Dinghuibacter silviterrae: one gene and its partner. The protein of the gene in region 1 interacts with the protein of each later gene in a pairwise test. Links are inferred from orthologs where the notes say so. Each region holds a gene or a part of one and is shown in the gene's direction. Other genes may lie near its edges.

Region 1 (7,008 bases):
GCCGCTGGCGCCCGATCTGGTCGGGGTATACCAGGTTCCCGGGTGGGGCAAACGTGTAGACGTGGGTGTCCCGGAACTTCTTTTGCAAGGCAGGCCGTACCGTTACCGGCCGGCCCAGGCTCTGTTCCCGGGCGATACCGGCCACTTCCAGCAACTCGGTGGATACCCGGGCAATGGCGTGGGTATGACCGTTGCGGGCGTAGGGAAACCTGCGGCTGACGTGCACCAGTTTTTGGTAAAGCCCCTCCGGCGTGCGTAGGTAGGCGTCCGCCGAAAAGATCAGCACCATGCCCAGATCGGGGTCGTTTGGAATGGACAGTTGCCGGATGTTGACCAGGAGGTCGTCCGTTCCACGGGTCAGCCGGTTGAGCCAACCCTGCATGCAACCCTCCAGCACCTGCTCCGCCGGGCCGGCAAAAGACACGCGGCGGACGGGATAGTGTCCGTCCTCTATGGTATACACAAAGGATGTATCAAGCCGGTTGTCCAGGACCTGTACGCTCCGGAACGGTGTGGTGGCGACCCCGCGGGGCGGCGGCGGTATTTTCAAAAGAAGCTTGTGCAGGGTCACCTGCGCGGGCGAAAGCACCGGCGCGAAGAGGAGCAAAAAAAAGGGCAGAGGTCGTTGCATACCTCTGCCAAAATACTATCTGAAACGTAGCTGAAAAGTTAAAATCGCGCGGCACCGCGCGGTGCGAAAAAGCGCGGCGAAACGCGGCTTAGTGCCCCGCCGGCGCCTGGCCTTTCTTAGCCGCCTGCGCCTGCTGCATCGCGCGGATCTTCGCCATCATTTCCGGCGTCAGCCCCCCACCGGGACGACCCATCCCCATGGGTTGATAGCGGTGAACGGTGTCAACGCTCAGCACCTCGATGTCAAAGATCAGGTTTTCGTTGGGCTTGATCTTCGGCTCGCGGCCGTAGGAACCGTAGCCGAGGGCGGAGGGGATATACAGACGGGCCTTGGCGCCTTTGTGGAGGAGGAGGATACCGTCGGTAAAGCCGGTGATCATACCGCCCCTGTTGGGAGACAGGCTCATATTGACCTTCAGGGTATCGCCCTTGTGGTGGAAGGTGGAGTCGGTGTTGGAATCGAATGCGTCACCGCCCAGGGTGCGGCCGGTATAGTTCACGCCGACTTCCTTGGAGCTGTCGATGGCAGAACCGGTGCCGGGGTCGAGGATCTCGACATACGTCCCTTTAGGGGATTTGGTCGCCTTGATGTTGTTCTTGGCCAGGTAGGCTTCAATGGTCTGGTCGTCGAGCTTTTGCTGGGCGATGGCCTTGATGGAATCCTGCTGGCGGATCAGCTCGCCCTCTTGTTTGGCGTCGGCTTCCCCTTCTGCCTGGTTCTGGAAGACCGCGCGGATCTTGAAGAAGGAGGTGATGTAATTGTTTTTCTTTGCAAAAGCCGGCATGGGCTGGTTGTGGAAGATCGAATCGGTCAGTTGTTTGACCACCACGCTGTCCCCTGCGCGGACCTTGCTGAAGATCCGGTAATAGGGTTCGGGGAGACGCGCGGAATCCACCGGTGCATAGGCGGGCATCTGGCCCACCGTGGTCCTCAGGACCGAATCTCCATACTTGAACGTGATGTCGAATTTGATGACGGTCCCGTTCATGGCATAAGAACCCGTATCAGAAGCCCCGTGGATGATCTTGTACCAGGTTCCGTGCTCGGCCTTATTGAAACCCGCGTTTTTACAGCTTGTGCTGCCGGCGATGACAGCGGCAGCCATAAAAAACAAAGCAAATTTTTGCATGGTGGATATTTATTGATTCTTATTCGTTGTTGAGTGATAGGGGGTATTCGGTCTGGAGCGCCTCGATGTTCTCCTGGAGGGCTTTTTTAAAAAGAGCGGCGGTTTGGGCGAGGGAGTCGGTGCTCCGGCCGCCCGACGCGTTGAAGTGACCCCCTCCGCTGAAATACCTCCGGGCAAACGTATTGGTGTCGAAATCCCCCTTGCTCCGGAAAGACCACTTGCGTTCTTCATCCCGGTCGATGACCAGGCCAGCCAGGCGGATCCCCTGTATGCTGAGGGGATAGTTGACAAGCCCTTCGGTATCTCCCGTCTGGATCTCGAAACGGAGCAGGTCGCTTTTCGGGATGGTAATGAGGGCTGCGTTGTATTCATAAAAGACCTCCATCCGGTTGAGCAGGACGTGTCCCATAAACCGGAGGCGGTTTTCGAGGAAGTTGTCGTAGACGTATTCGTGGACCAGCCAGTGTTTCAAACCCCGGTCCTTGAGGTCGGCCACCATGCGGTGGACGGCGGCGGTGGTGACGGGGAAACGGAAAGAACCCGTATCGGCCATGACCCCGGCGTAGAGGCATTCCGCGATGGTTTCGTTGATCAGGTCCCCGTGCCCGGAATGGATGATGAAGTCATAGACCATCTCACAGGTGGAGCTTTTGGAAGGGAGACTGATTCCGTATTGGAACTGGGCCTCCTGGGGCTCCTCGTGGTGATCGATCAGCATCTTGGTGCACGCCAGCCCCTCGATCACCGGTCCCATGCGCTTGGTCCGGGAAAGGATGTTGAAATCCAGGCAGAAAATCCATTCTGCCTCCTGGAGGACGGCCATGGCCTTGTCCTGCATGCCTTCGAAGTCGAGGACGCGGTCGGCGCCCGGCATCCAGCTCAGGAAACGGGCCCAGTTGGTGGGGGAAATCACGGTCACCTCATGCCCCAACCGGACCAGGAAATGGTACAGCCCCAGGGCGGACCCCAGGGCATCCGCATCCGGTTTTTGGTGCATGGTGATCACCACCTTCCGGCGCTGTTTGTCCAGTTCGCCGTATATCTCAGAAATAGGTTTCACGCGATAAAAACGGCAGCGAATATCTAATTTAAGCCGCAGAATCCCAAATTTGTTTAGTTTTGCCGCCCAAATCACTATCATATCATAATATGAGCAACAGAACTTTTACCATGATCAAGCCCGATGCCTGGAGTAATGGACACGCCGGGGCTATCCTGGACCAGATCATCAAGGCGGGTTTCAAGGTTATTTCCCTGAAACTCACCCAGCTGAGCCCGGAAAGGGCCGGCGAATTCTATGCCGTCCACAAGGAAAGGCCTTTCTACGGGGAGCTGGTGGAGTTCATGAGCAGCGGTCCCATCATCGCCGCCATCCTGGAAAAGGAAGGCGCGGTGGCCGGCTTCCGTCAACTGATCGGGGCGACCAACCCTGCCCAGGCGGAAGAAGGGACGATCCGCAAACGCTTCGCGGAAAGCATCGGCAGGAATGCCATCCACGGCAGCGACAGCGACGACAACGCAAAGATCGAGTCGGACTTCTTTTTCTCCGGTCTGGAACGCTTTTAGGATCACTTCCGAAATAGTAAAAAGGGAACGGCTACCGTTCCCTTTTTTTGTTATATTGTTCCAGTTTAACCCTCTGACTATGCGAAAAGCGTCCGTGCTTATACTCCTGCTCGTCCGGTCCCTGGTGACCCTGGGACAAAAAGACATCCCCGCCTACGGAAAGATCGACAAGGACGATCTGACCATGACCACCTGCGACTTCGACCCCGAGGCCGACGCCGTGGTGCTGATCAAGACCGGGGAAACCACCTTTGTCCTGAACGGACAACCCTATCTCCAGACGGCCTACCGGTTCCGGATCAAAATCCTAAAGGACAAAGGCGTCGAACACGCCAACATCAAGATCCATTATTACTCGAAGGACCGTTGGGACGAAATCGACAACATCAGCGGCGAAACCTATAACCTGGACGCCGCGGGGAATATCGTCAAATCCAAACTGGACAAGGCCAACATTTACAATAAAGCGCTGGACAAAACCTATTCGGAGATCGCTTTTACGCTCCCGGATGTGAAAAAGGGCAGCGTCATCGAATACAAATACCTCAAGGTCTCCAAGGACTTCGGAGACATCGACAACTGGTACTTTCAGTACGAAGACATGCCGGTCAGGTATGGCCAGTTTTTTATCTCGATCCCTTATGCGTTGGTATTTACATACCATGTCCACCGGACCCTCCCCATGGAAGAGAAAGACGAGACGTACCAGGAGGCCCAGAAGACCTTTACCATGAAAAACATCCCCGCCCTGAGGGATGAACCCTATATGTCCGCCCCCCGAGACTATCTTCAAAACATCGACTTCCAGCTCTCCGCCATCCGGGAGCCGGGCGAACCGGACCACAGCTACCGCACCACCTGGAACCAGTTGTGCACGGAGCTCCTGGACGATGAAGATTTCGGGGGTCAGTTGCACAAAAACGTCCCCCATACCAAGGACCTGGACCTGCAACTGTCCCTTCTGAAGGACAGCCTGTCGCGGATGGGCGCGGTGTATGATTATGTGAAGAAAAATATGGACTGGAACGGAGACATGCGGTTGTATTCCGACGGCATCAAATCCGCCTGGGACAAAAAGACGGGGTCGACGGCGGATGTCAACCTTCTCCTGGTCAACCTCCTCCGGGACGCCGGTCTGGACGCCCATCCCCTGCTCGTCAGCACCCGGGACCACGGGCATACCAACCCCTATTATCCCCTGCTCGCCCAGTTCAACGAAACCATGGCGTACGTCCGTATCGGGGACGAAAACTACGTCATGGATGCCACGGACAAATACACCCCCTTCTGGATGATCCCGGAGGAGGTACAATACACCCGTGGCATGCTGGTGGATAAGGACGCGCCCCAATGGATTACGATGGTCCATGACCAGGACCGGTACAAGACCATCGTCGTCCTCAGCGGGGACGTGGATTCCACGAACAAATTCAGCGGCACGGCCACGATCTCCAGCTTTGGGTATAGTCGGAGCGACCGTTGCGCCACCCTTAAAAAAGGCATGGACCATTTCAAGGACACCTATTTCACAAAGGCCTATTCCAGCCTCCACGTCGACAGCCTGACCGTCGAGGACAGGGACAACGACTCCCTCCCTCTCAAACAAACCGTGGACTTTTCCTCCGAGCTCAGCAGCTCCGGGCAGTATACCTTTCTCAGCCCCAACCTGTTCCTCGGCCTTGAAAAAAATCCATTTGTCGCCGAACACCGCTTCACCGACGTCGATTTCGGCGCGCGGCGGTACTTCATGATCGTGGGGTCTGTATCGATCCCCGATGGATACACCTTCGAGACCCTGCCCAAAAACATGCGCATGATCATGCAGGACACCAGCATCGTCATGGAAAGACTTATGCAGGCGGACGGGAGCCACATCAACTATCGCATCAGCCTGGAGTTTAAAAGACCCGTGTATTTCACGGAAGAGTACGACGACTTCCGGGAATTTTATAAAAAGCTTTTCGCCACCCTTAACGAACAGGTGGTGATCCGAAAAAACAGTTGATTCATGGTCAAAGCCGCCGTCCTGTCCCTATTGCTTGCTTTCGCGGGCGCCCGTTGCCTGGCGCAATTCAACTACGCCACCGCTCTGATTCCGGATTCGCTGCGCAAGGGCGCGCATACCGTCATCCGGGAGTCCCGGGAAAGCTATGTCATCTCCTCTTTGTCCAAATCCACGTATTCCATGCACGAGGTGATCACCGTACTCGATCCCCACGGCAAGCAGGCGCTTTCGTTTGGTATCAGGGGCTCGTCACTGGCCAGGTTGGAAGATGCGGATGTATACGTGTACGATTCATTGGGCCGCCCGATGCAGCACATCCGGCAAAAGGATATGGAGAAGTCCGGCTGGGGGGAAGAATTGGTGGAAGACGGCATCTATACCTACTGTTCGGTCAACGATGCCACCTACCCGATCACCGTGGAACGGGACTATACCCTCGCCTATAAGGGTAGTAAAATATTCCCGGAATTCGACCTGTCCAACGCAGACGGCTCGATCCAGCAGGAGACCCTTACGGTCACCCTGCCCAAAAGCATGACCTTTCGTTATCACGGCCATCATGCGCACCTGGAGCCCACCATAGCCGATGCCGGCAAGGACGACCATGTTTATACCTGGACGGCTTCGGGGATCAAAACGATCCCTTCCGAAGCGGGGGCGCCTGCTGACTGGGGCCCCGCCATATACATGGCGCCTACCCAGTTCGAGCTGGCGGGTTATGCCGGCGACATGACGACCTGGCAATCCTTTGGTAAATGGGCCTATGACCTCAACAAGAACGCGATCGTGCTCCCCGAGGCCAGCCGTCAGTTGTACCTCAACATGGTCAAGGACGCGCCCACCGACCTGGACAAGGCGCGTATCCTGTACCGTTACCTCCAGAAAAACTTCCGGTATGTCGCGATAGAACTGGGTATAGGCGGTGACCAGGCCTTCCCCGCCACTTTTACGGAGAAAAAGAAATACGGTGATTGCAAGGGTCTCTCCTGTTACCTAAGCGCGTGTCTGACCGCCGTCGGGGTGAAAAGCTACCCGGCCCTCGTCAACTATGGTGATCTGTCGCAACCGGTAGACCCGTCTTTTCCCCAGGACAGGTTCAACCACGTGATTCTTTGTATCCCCCAACCCCACGACTCCGTCTGGCTCGAATGCACCAGCAACCACACGGATTTTGGCGTCTTAGGTGCTTTCACCGAAAACCGGAACGCGCTCCTGCTGACCGAGAACGGGGGCGTCCTGGTCCATACACCCTCTTCCACGGCCATGGAAACCCGCCGGGACGTGTTTACCAGGGTAAACCTGTCCGAAGACGGGAGCGGCAAAGCCGAGGTCGCGATCAAGGCCACGGGTGAAGACCGGTATAACGAAATCGGCTACGTGTACGAACAAAACCACGACGACCAGAAAAGGTTTCTCGTGGAAGAAATGGAATTTCCCCAGCCCGACGACTTTACCATCAACCTGGAGCAGGTCGACTCCCCGTTGTTGCGGACCCATATCGCTTTGGCATTCGAAAAGGTGCCGGACTTCACCGCCGGCGATAAAATGTTCCTGCGGCCGCACATCTACCACCTCCACCTGACCCACCTCCCCGAAAGCAAAAACCGCACGCAAAGCTATTTTTTCGACCACCCCTTCGAGGAATCCGACACGACCTGTTACCAGTTGCCCACCGGG
Region 2 (6,850 bases), on another replicon or contig:
CCAGGACAACAGGCTCATGGAGTATTGGAGGACGAGGGGCATGGACTGACGGGCGATGACCTTGATCAGGGGGAGGTCGAGCCGAAGTTGGCGGAGGAGGTAAAACCGCCGGTGCAGCCCTTTGAACGCGATACAGCCGAGCATCACGCACATCCCGGTACATTCGGCCGCAATAGAGGCGTAGGCGGCGCCGTTAAAACCGAGGGCGGGGAGCCCGAAGTGGCCGTTGATCAGGCTGTAGTCTAAGAAGACATTGACAGTGGTTTCGCAAAGCGTGCCGATGACAAGGAAGCGGCTATGGTTGGTTCCCACCATGAAGGCGTTGCTCATCTGGTAGCAAAACAGGAAGGGCAGTCCCCAGACACGGATGAGCAGGAACGAGACGGCTTCGGACGCCACGTCGGGGGAGTGGAGAAAAAAGTGCATCAGGTGGGGCGTGACGAGGTACGTCAGGACGATCCCGCCGAGCGCGAATACCAGCGCCAGCCGCAAACCCTGCGTATAGGTGCGGCCGATGGCGGCGATGTTGTTTTCGCCGGCGCGTCTCGAAATGATGGATTGGAGCCCGTTGTTGAGCCCGTTCCCGATGACCGCCACGACCAGGTAATAGACCCCGGTGATGCCAGCGGTGCCGAGTTCGCGTTCGCCGAGCATCCCCAAAAAGATATTGTTGGTGATGAAATTGATTTGTGGAATGATCATTGCCATGCTGATGGGCAAGGCGATGGAAAGGATCTGGCGGTTGGAGATATTGAGGCGTAGGTCCATTTGGTCGCGAAATTATCGTTATTATTGCGGTCTTGGAACCGATCATCGTCATATTGCCCCCTTTGGTGGAGTCCCTGCCTCCCGGTGAGCACCAGCTCATGTTACAAATAGGCGAACAGGAACTCTACATCAGCCTCCTGCACAAAAAGGAGCAGCTCGTGGTGGGCCACCTTGCGGTCCATCATTACGGCGATTGGCAGGAAACCAGTTGGACGAACGCCTGGAAGATGTTGGAAGAGAAATACCCCTGGCTCATGAAGACCTGGAACAAAGTGTTTATCTTCTATCAGCACGGCGACGCGACGCTGATCCCCGCGACCTGGTTCCAAACGTGGTACAAGGAAAAAATCATGGAAACCCTTTTCGGGCTTCAGCATGAAGCGCTGGTGTTCAGCGACCTGATCCCCGAGGCTTCTATTTATAATCTATACCAGATCCCGCGCTGGCTGCACGGCCGCGTCCTGCGTCACTTCAAGACGGGGGAATGCTGGCACCAGCGGACCCCGGAGCTCCGGGAGCTTTTCCAGCGGAAGGTGGAGGAGTGTATCCGGGTCGTCTTTTATCCCAACCGTTTTGTCATCACCGTCTTCCAGGGCGGTGAACTAAAGCTGGGGCAGACCTACAGCTATACCTCCCCGGAGGACGTCACGTATCAGTTGCTGCAACTGGTCCGGACCTTTGACATGGATACACAGGCCATCCCCGTCCAACTCCAGGGCATGATCGATAAAAGCTCGGGGGTATACAGGGAGGTGGAAAAGTATTTCCTGGAGGTATCCTGCGACGCCGGCGCAGCCGACTGGCACCTGTCACCCTATTTCAAGGAGTATCCATCGCACTATTTTACTTCCGTCTTAACCGCGGCCGCATGCGTATAATCAGCGGAGACTTCGGAGGCAGAAAGATAGAACCACCCGGGCACATGCCCCACACCCGGCCCACGACCGACATCGCCAAAAGCGGGCTGTTTAACATCCTCCAGCACAACGTCGAGCTTTCCGGAGCGGTTACCCTTGACCTTTTCGGGGGGACGGGGGCGATCAGCTATGAGCTGGCGTCGCGCGGGGCGGCTTCGCTCACGGTTGTAGAGAAGGACCCGACGATGGCGGATTTTATCCGCTCGACGGCGGAAGCCCTGGGAATTTCAGGGTTGACGGTGTTGCGGGTGGATGTGTTTCAGTTTCTCGCAGGTGCGCGCAACGGCGCCTTGGGCGCGGCCTCCGGCGACGCGGCGGCGCGCGGCGGAGCCGCAGACGTCGCGACTGGCGGCGGGGGCTACGACTTTATTTTTGCCGGGCCTCCCTACGCGCTCGGTAACATTGATGACCTCCCGGGGCTGGTGACGCCGCTGCTCAAGCCCGAGGGCATGTTCGTCCTCGAACATACGCCCCGAAACAGCTACAAAAACGAACCCCTGTTCCGCCAGGAGCGCTCCTACGGGACGACGGTGTTTTCTTTTTTCATCAACCGCACATAACATGGCCGTTATTTTCGTGACAGGGATCGGGACCGGGGTAGGCAAGACCCTGGCCGCCGCCGTGGTCGCCGAGGCGTTGGGCGCCGGATACTGGAAGCCGGTACAGACCGGGGACGAGTCGGACGCGGCGTATGTGGGCGCGCGGTTGACGCATCCGCGGATACACCCGGAAGTCTACCGGCTGGCCTTGCCGGCCTCGCCGCATATCGCGGCACGGAACGAGGGCGTGTCCATCGACCTGGAGCGCATCGCGGCGGCACTTCCCCCGGGGGATGTCGTGGTGGAAGGCGCAGGGGGGCTGATGGTGCCGCTCAACGGGAACGACTTTATGGGCGACCTGGCGATGCGGCTGGGCGCCAAGGTGGTGCTGGTCAGCCGGAACTACCTGGGGAGCATCAATCACTCCCTGTTGACGGCGCGGGTAGCACGGACGGCGGGGCTGGATGTCGCGGGGTGGATCTTTAACGACCGCTTTGGGGATTACGAAGAGGATATCGCACGGTGGAGCGGGTATTCGATCCTGGGGCGCATGCCGTTTACGGCGAATCCGGACGCGGCGTTTGTGCGGCGCCTCGCGGACGAAGTCCGGCCGGGGCTGCTGGGGGCGCTGGGGCGGTGAAGCGCGCGGCGCCTGACAAAAATTTGAAGAGATGACCAAACAGGAAGCCCGGACATATTACCTGCAGGAGCGGGTTCGCCTGACGGCGGCCGAGCGTGAAACGATGTCGGCCGGGCTGTTGTCACAGTTTGAACGCATCACTTTTCCTCCCTTAAAAGTCGTCCATGTATATCGACCGCTGCTGGCGAAGGGGGAGATCGATACCCAGCCTTTTGTGCGGCACCTGGAGGCGCTGTTTCCGGGGCTGACGCTGGTGGTTCCGAGGGTGAGCGGCTCCTCGGACCTGGAACACCTGGTGTGGGATACCGGCACCTTTTTTGCTCCCGGCGCGTATGGTATCCCGGAGCCCGTGGAGGGGATCCGGGTGATTCCGGGGGCGGTCGACCTGGTGATCGTACCTTTGCTGATCTTCGACAGGGACGGGTTTCGCGTCGGGTATGGACGCGGAATGTATGACCGGTTCCTGGCGCAGTGCCGGCCGGACGTCCTGAAGGTGGGGCTGAGCCTTTTTGAACCAATGCCCCGGCTGGAGGACCGCGGGGAATTTGACGTACCTTTGTCCATTGGTGTTACCCCGACGCAGTTGTATGAATTTGTATAATCTAACCTTCCAATCGATCCGCTTTATCCTGCTGCCGGTGGCCTGTATATATGGAGCGGTAGTCTGGGTACGCAACAAGCTTTTCGACCGGAATATCCTAAAAGGGGCTTCGTTTAACCTGCCGCTGATCTGCGTGGGGAACCTGTCGGTGGGCGGGACGGGTAAATCACCCATGACGGAATACCTGCTTCGTCTGCTCCAGGACCGCTACCAGGTGGCGACCCTGTCGAGGGGGTACAAGCGGAAAACCCGGGGGTATATCCTGGCGGGGGACGGGACGACGGCGCTGGATATTGGGGACGAGCCGATGCTTTTCCATCTGAAATTCCCAAAGGTGGCGGTGGCCGTGGGGGAGGAGCGGCTGGTCGCCATTCCGCAACTGCTGCAGGACCGGCCGGGGACACAGGTGGTGATCCTGGATGATGCTTACCAGCACCGGGCGATTCAACCTGGGTTCAATATTCTCCTGACGGACTATAATAACCTGTATACCCGGGACTTTTATTTGCCGACGGGGGATCTGAGGGACCATAAATGCGCGGCACGCAGGGCCCAGGTGATCGTGGTGACCAAGTGCCCCCCGGGGCTTAGCGAGGAGGAAAGGGCGGCGGTGACCCAGGAGCTGCATCCGCGCGAGGGGCAGCGCGTATTTTTTGCGACGCTGGAATACGGGCAGCCGTACCACATCATCGACAACCATCCTTGTCCGCTGGAGAAGGATATGGAGGTCCTGCTGGTCTGCGGAATCGCCAACCCGAAACCCCTGAAGGCTTACCTGGAGGCGGAAACGGCTTCCTTCGAGGTGCAGGCCTATAATGATCATCATATTTTTACCATAGATGACCTGAGGGCGATGCGTCGCCGTTTCGAGCAAATGTCTTCAGGGAAAAAGATTTTACTGACCACCGAAAAGGACGGCGTCCGGCTTTTGAAATTTCAACAGGAGCTGGAGAACCTGCCGCTTTTCGTGCTCCCCGTCCGGCACCGGATCCTTTTTGGGGAGCGGGATGCCTTTCACGCATCCATTCTTACATTTATTGACAATTTTCACGTATGAACAAAAAGAAGAAAAACACCACCAACACGTATAAAGGAACCCTCGATATAGCCCGCTCGGGCATCGGTTATGTGATCGTGGAGGGCCTGGAACGGGACATTCTCGTGCGGCCCACTGAATTCAACACCGCCTTTCACGGGGATACCGTCCGGGTGGAAGTGACTTCCGCCAAGGCCGGGGGACGCACCGAAGGCCGGATCGCGGAAGTCCTGGAAAGAAAACAAACCGAATTTATCGGCCGGCTCGACATTCGCCAGCAGGCGTTTTTTGTGCCGGACGGACAGAAACCGATACCCGACTTTTTTATCCCGTCCGAGCACCTGGGCGGCGCTTCCAACGGCGATCGCGTCGTCGTCCGGATGACCTCCTGGAATAAAGGCGAACGTAAACCCGTGGGCGAGGTCATCGCCATCCTGAACCCCGAGGACGCCAACGACATGGCGATGAAGGAGCTGTTGCTTGAAAAAGGGTTTCCCCTGGAATTTGGAGACGAGGTGCTGGAGCAGGCGCTCCGGCTGCCCGATACCATCAGCGCAGAGGAGGTCAAGCGGCGGCGCGATTTCCGTCCGGTCCTCACGTTCACGATCGATCCTGTCGACGCCAAGGATTTCGATGACGCGCTTTCTTTCCGGCGCGTCAAAAAAGACTTATACGAGATCGGCGTCCATATCGCGGACGTCAGCCACTTTGTCGAGCCGGATACCGACCTGGACAAGTCGGCTTACCAGCGCGCCACCTCGGTGTACTTACCCGATCGCGTCCTTCCGATGTTGCCGGAACGGATCTCCAACGAGCTTTGTTCGCTGAGGCCGCATGAGGATAAATATACTTTTGCGGCGGTTTTTCAGATCAATGCCAAAGGAGAAATCAAAGACACCTGGCTGGGGAAGACCCTGATCCATTCGGATCACCGGTTTACCTACGAGGAGGTCCAGGAGGTCATTGAGACGAAGGACGGTCCTCATGCCGAAGAAGTGTTGCTGTTGAATAAACTCGCCCAGCAGTTCCGGAAGAAACGCCTCGAACACGGCGCGATCAACTTTTCCAGCGTAGAGGTCCGGTTTATCCTCGATGAGCGCGGCAAGCCCACGGGGATCGTCATTAAAGAAAGCAAGGAGGCGCACCAGTTGATCGAGGAGTTTATGCTCTTAGCCAACAAGGCGGTCGCCGAGGCAGTTGCCAAATACAAAATCGACGGTGAGCCCGTGCCCTTCCCGTACCGGGTTCACGACACACCGGACGAGGAGAAGCTAAAACCCTTTGCGGCCTTCGCCGCGAAATACGGCCACAAGTTCGATGTGTCCAGCCCGGACGCTATCGCTTCGTCCTTTAATTCGATGCTCCGCGACGTCCAGGGACGGCCCGAGCAACACGTCCTGGAACAACTGGGGATCCGCACCATGGCCAAGGCCATCTACGCCACCGAGGACATCGGTCACTATGGCCTGGGCTTTGACCATTATTGCCACTTTACCTCGCCCATCCGCCGGTACCCGGACGTCATGGTCCACCGCATCCTGGAACGCTGTCTTCAGGGACACCCGCCCCTGGACAAAAAGATGGACCAGAAGTGCCGCCACACCAGCGAGCGCGAACGCGCGGCCATGGAAACCGAAAGGGCCGCCAACAAATACAAACAGGTCGAGTATATGCGCCAGTTCCTCGGCGATACCTTCGAGGGCGTGATCAGCGGCGTGGCCAGCTTTGGCTTTTGGGTGGAGCTGGTGGCGACGAAGTGCGAGGGGCTGGTGAGCCTGAACAGTCTGCTGGACTTTGACGAGTTTTTGCATATCGAAGAGGACTATTGTCTGACCGGGCGGCGCAGCGGGCGGACATTCCGAATGGGCGATAAGGTCCACGTCCGCGTCGTGGCCGCCAACCTCGACAAGCGTCAGCTGGATTATGAGTGGGCGCCTTCGGAGGCGGAGGCGGCGGAGGGCGTGGGGGCGCCCGCAGGGGCGCGTCGCCTGTCGGCGGGGCACGCTGGGGGCGCACGTGGGGGCGCGAGCCGCTTTGGCGGGGCGCGCGGCGGCGGCAAGCCGCGACATGATGGCGGCGGCGGGCGCCCCGGCGGTGGGCGTGACAAATCCGCGAAGCCCGCGCGCGACGGTGCGAAGCGTTCCGGCACGGGAGGCGACAAGGCCGCCAAACCCGCGCGCGACAGTGGCAAAAAGGGGAAAACCCACTATCCTGACGGCCCCACGGGCCCCGGCGGCATCACGGGCTCGAAAAAAAGTAAGAAAGGCAAGAAAAAAGGAAAGTAGCGCTACATTTGCGGCACATGACTAGCTTTGAAGACCTATTACACCAGTTCGAAACGCGTTTTTC

What was found. The genes of interacting proteins can lie anywhere in the genome.
Region 2: the proteins of EDB95_RS13515 (region 1) and EDB95_RS26795 interact in binary tests that used the Escherichia coli proteins (3 or more experiments, as listed by UniProt). The link is inferred for Dinghuibacter silviterrae from one-to-one orthologs.

What each region holds. Positions count from the first base shown.
Region 1 is NZ_SODV01000001.1:3,111,770-3,118,777, reverse strand. What follows is about bases 1,728-4,617. They hold EDB95_RS13515 (nucleoside-diphosphate kinase), read left to right. Parts: upstream 1,728-2,909; coding sequence 2,910-3,326; downstream 3,327-4,617. Other genes in these bases: EDB95_RS13510 (DUF3857 domain-containing protein), read left to right, coding at 3,406-4,617; EDB95_RS13520 (DHH family phosphoesterase), read right to left, coding at 1,780-2,820; EDB95_RS13525 (FKBP-type peptidyl-prolyl cis-trans isomerase), read right to left, coding at 1,728-1,760. In the rest of the region: EDB95_RS13530 (hypothetical protein), read right to left, coding at 1-631; more of EDB95_RS13525, read right to left, coding at 720-1,727; more of EDB95_RS13510, read left to right, coding at 4,618-5,331; EDB95_RS13505 (transglutaminase-like domain-containing protein), read left to right, coding at 5,335-7,008. UniProt on the Escherichia coli protein: Major role in the synthesis of nucleoside triphosphates other than ATP. The ATP gamma phosphate is transferred to the NDP beta phosphate via a ping-pong mechanism, using a phosphorylated active-site intermediate.
Region 2 is NZ_SODV01000002.1:2,394,211-2,401,060, reverse strand. The notes cover bases 1,949-4,680. They hold EDB95_RS26795 (5-formyltetrahydrofolate cyclo-ligase), read left to right. Parts: upstream 1,949-2,895; coding sequence 2,896-3,465; downstream 3,466-4,680. Other genes in these bases: rnr (ribonuclease R), read left to right, coding at 4,519-4,680; lpxK (tetraacyldisaccharide 4'-kinase), read left to right, coding at 3,452-4,522; bioD (dethiobiotin synthase), read left to right, coding at 2,247-2,864; EDB95_RS26805 (RsmD family RNA methyltransferase), read left to right, coding at 1,949-2,245. In the rest of the region: EDB95_RS26815 (MATE family efflux transporter), read right to left, coding at 1-768; EDB95_RS26810 (DUF3822 family protein), read left to right, coding at 801-1,646; more of EDB95_RS26805, read left to right, coding at 1,637-1,948; more of rnr, read left to right, coding at 4,681-6,786; EDB95_RS26780 (polyprenyl synthetase family protein), read left to right, coding at 6,804-6,850. UniProt on the Escherichia coli protein: Involved in the removal of 5-formyltetrahydrofolate.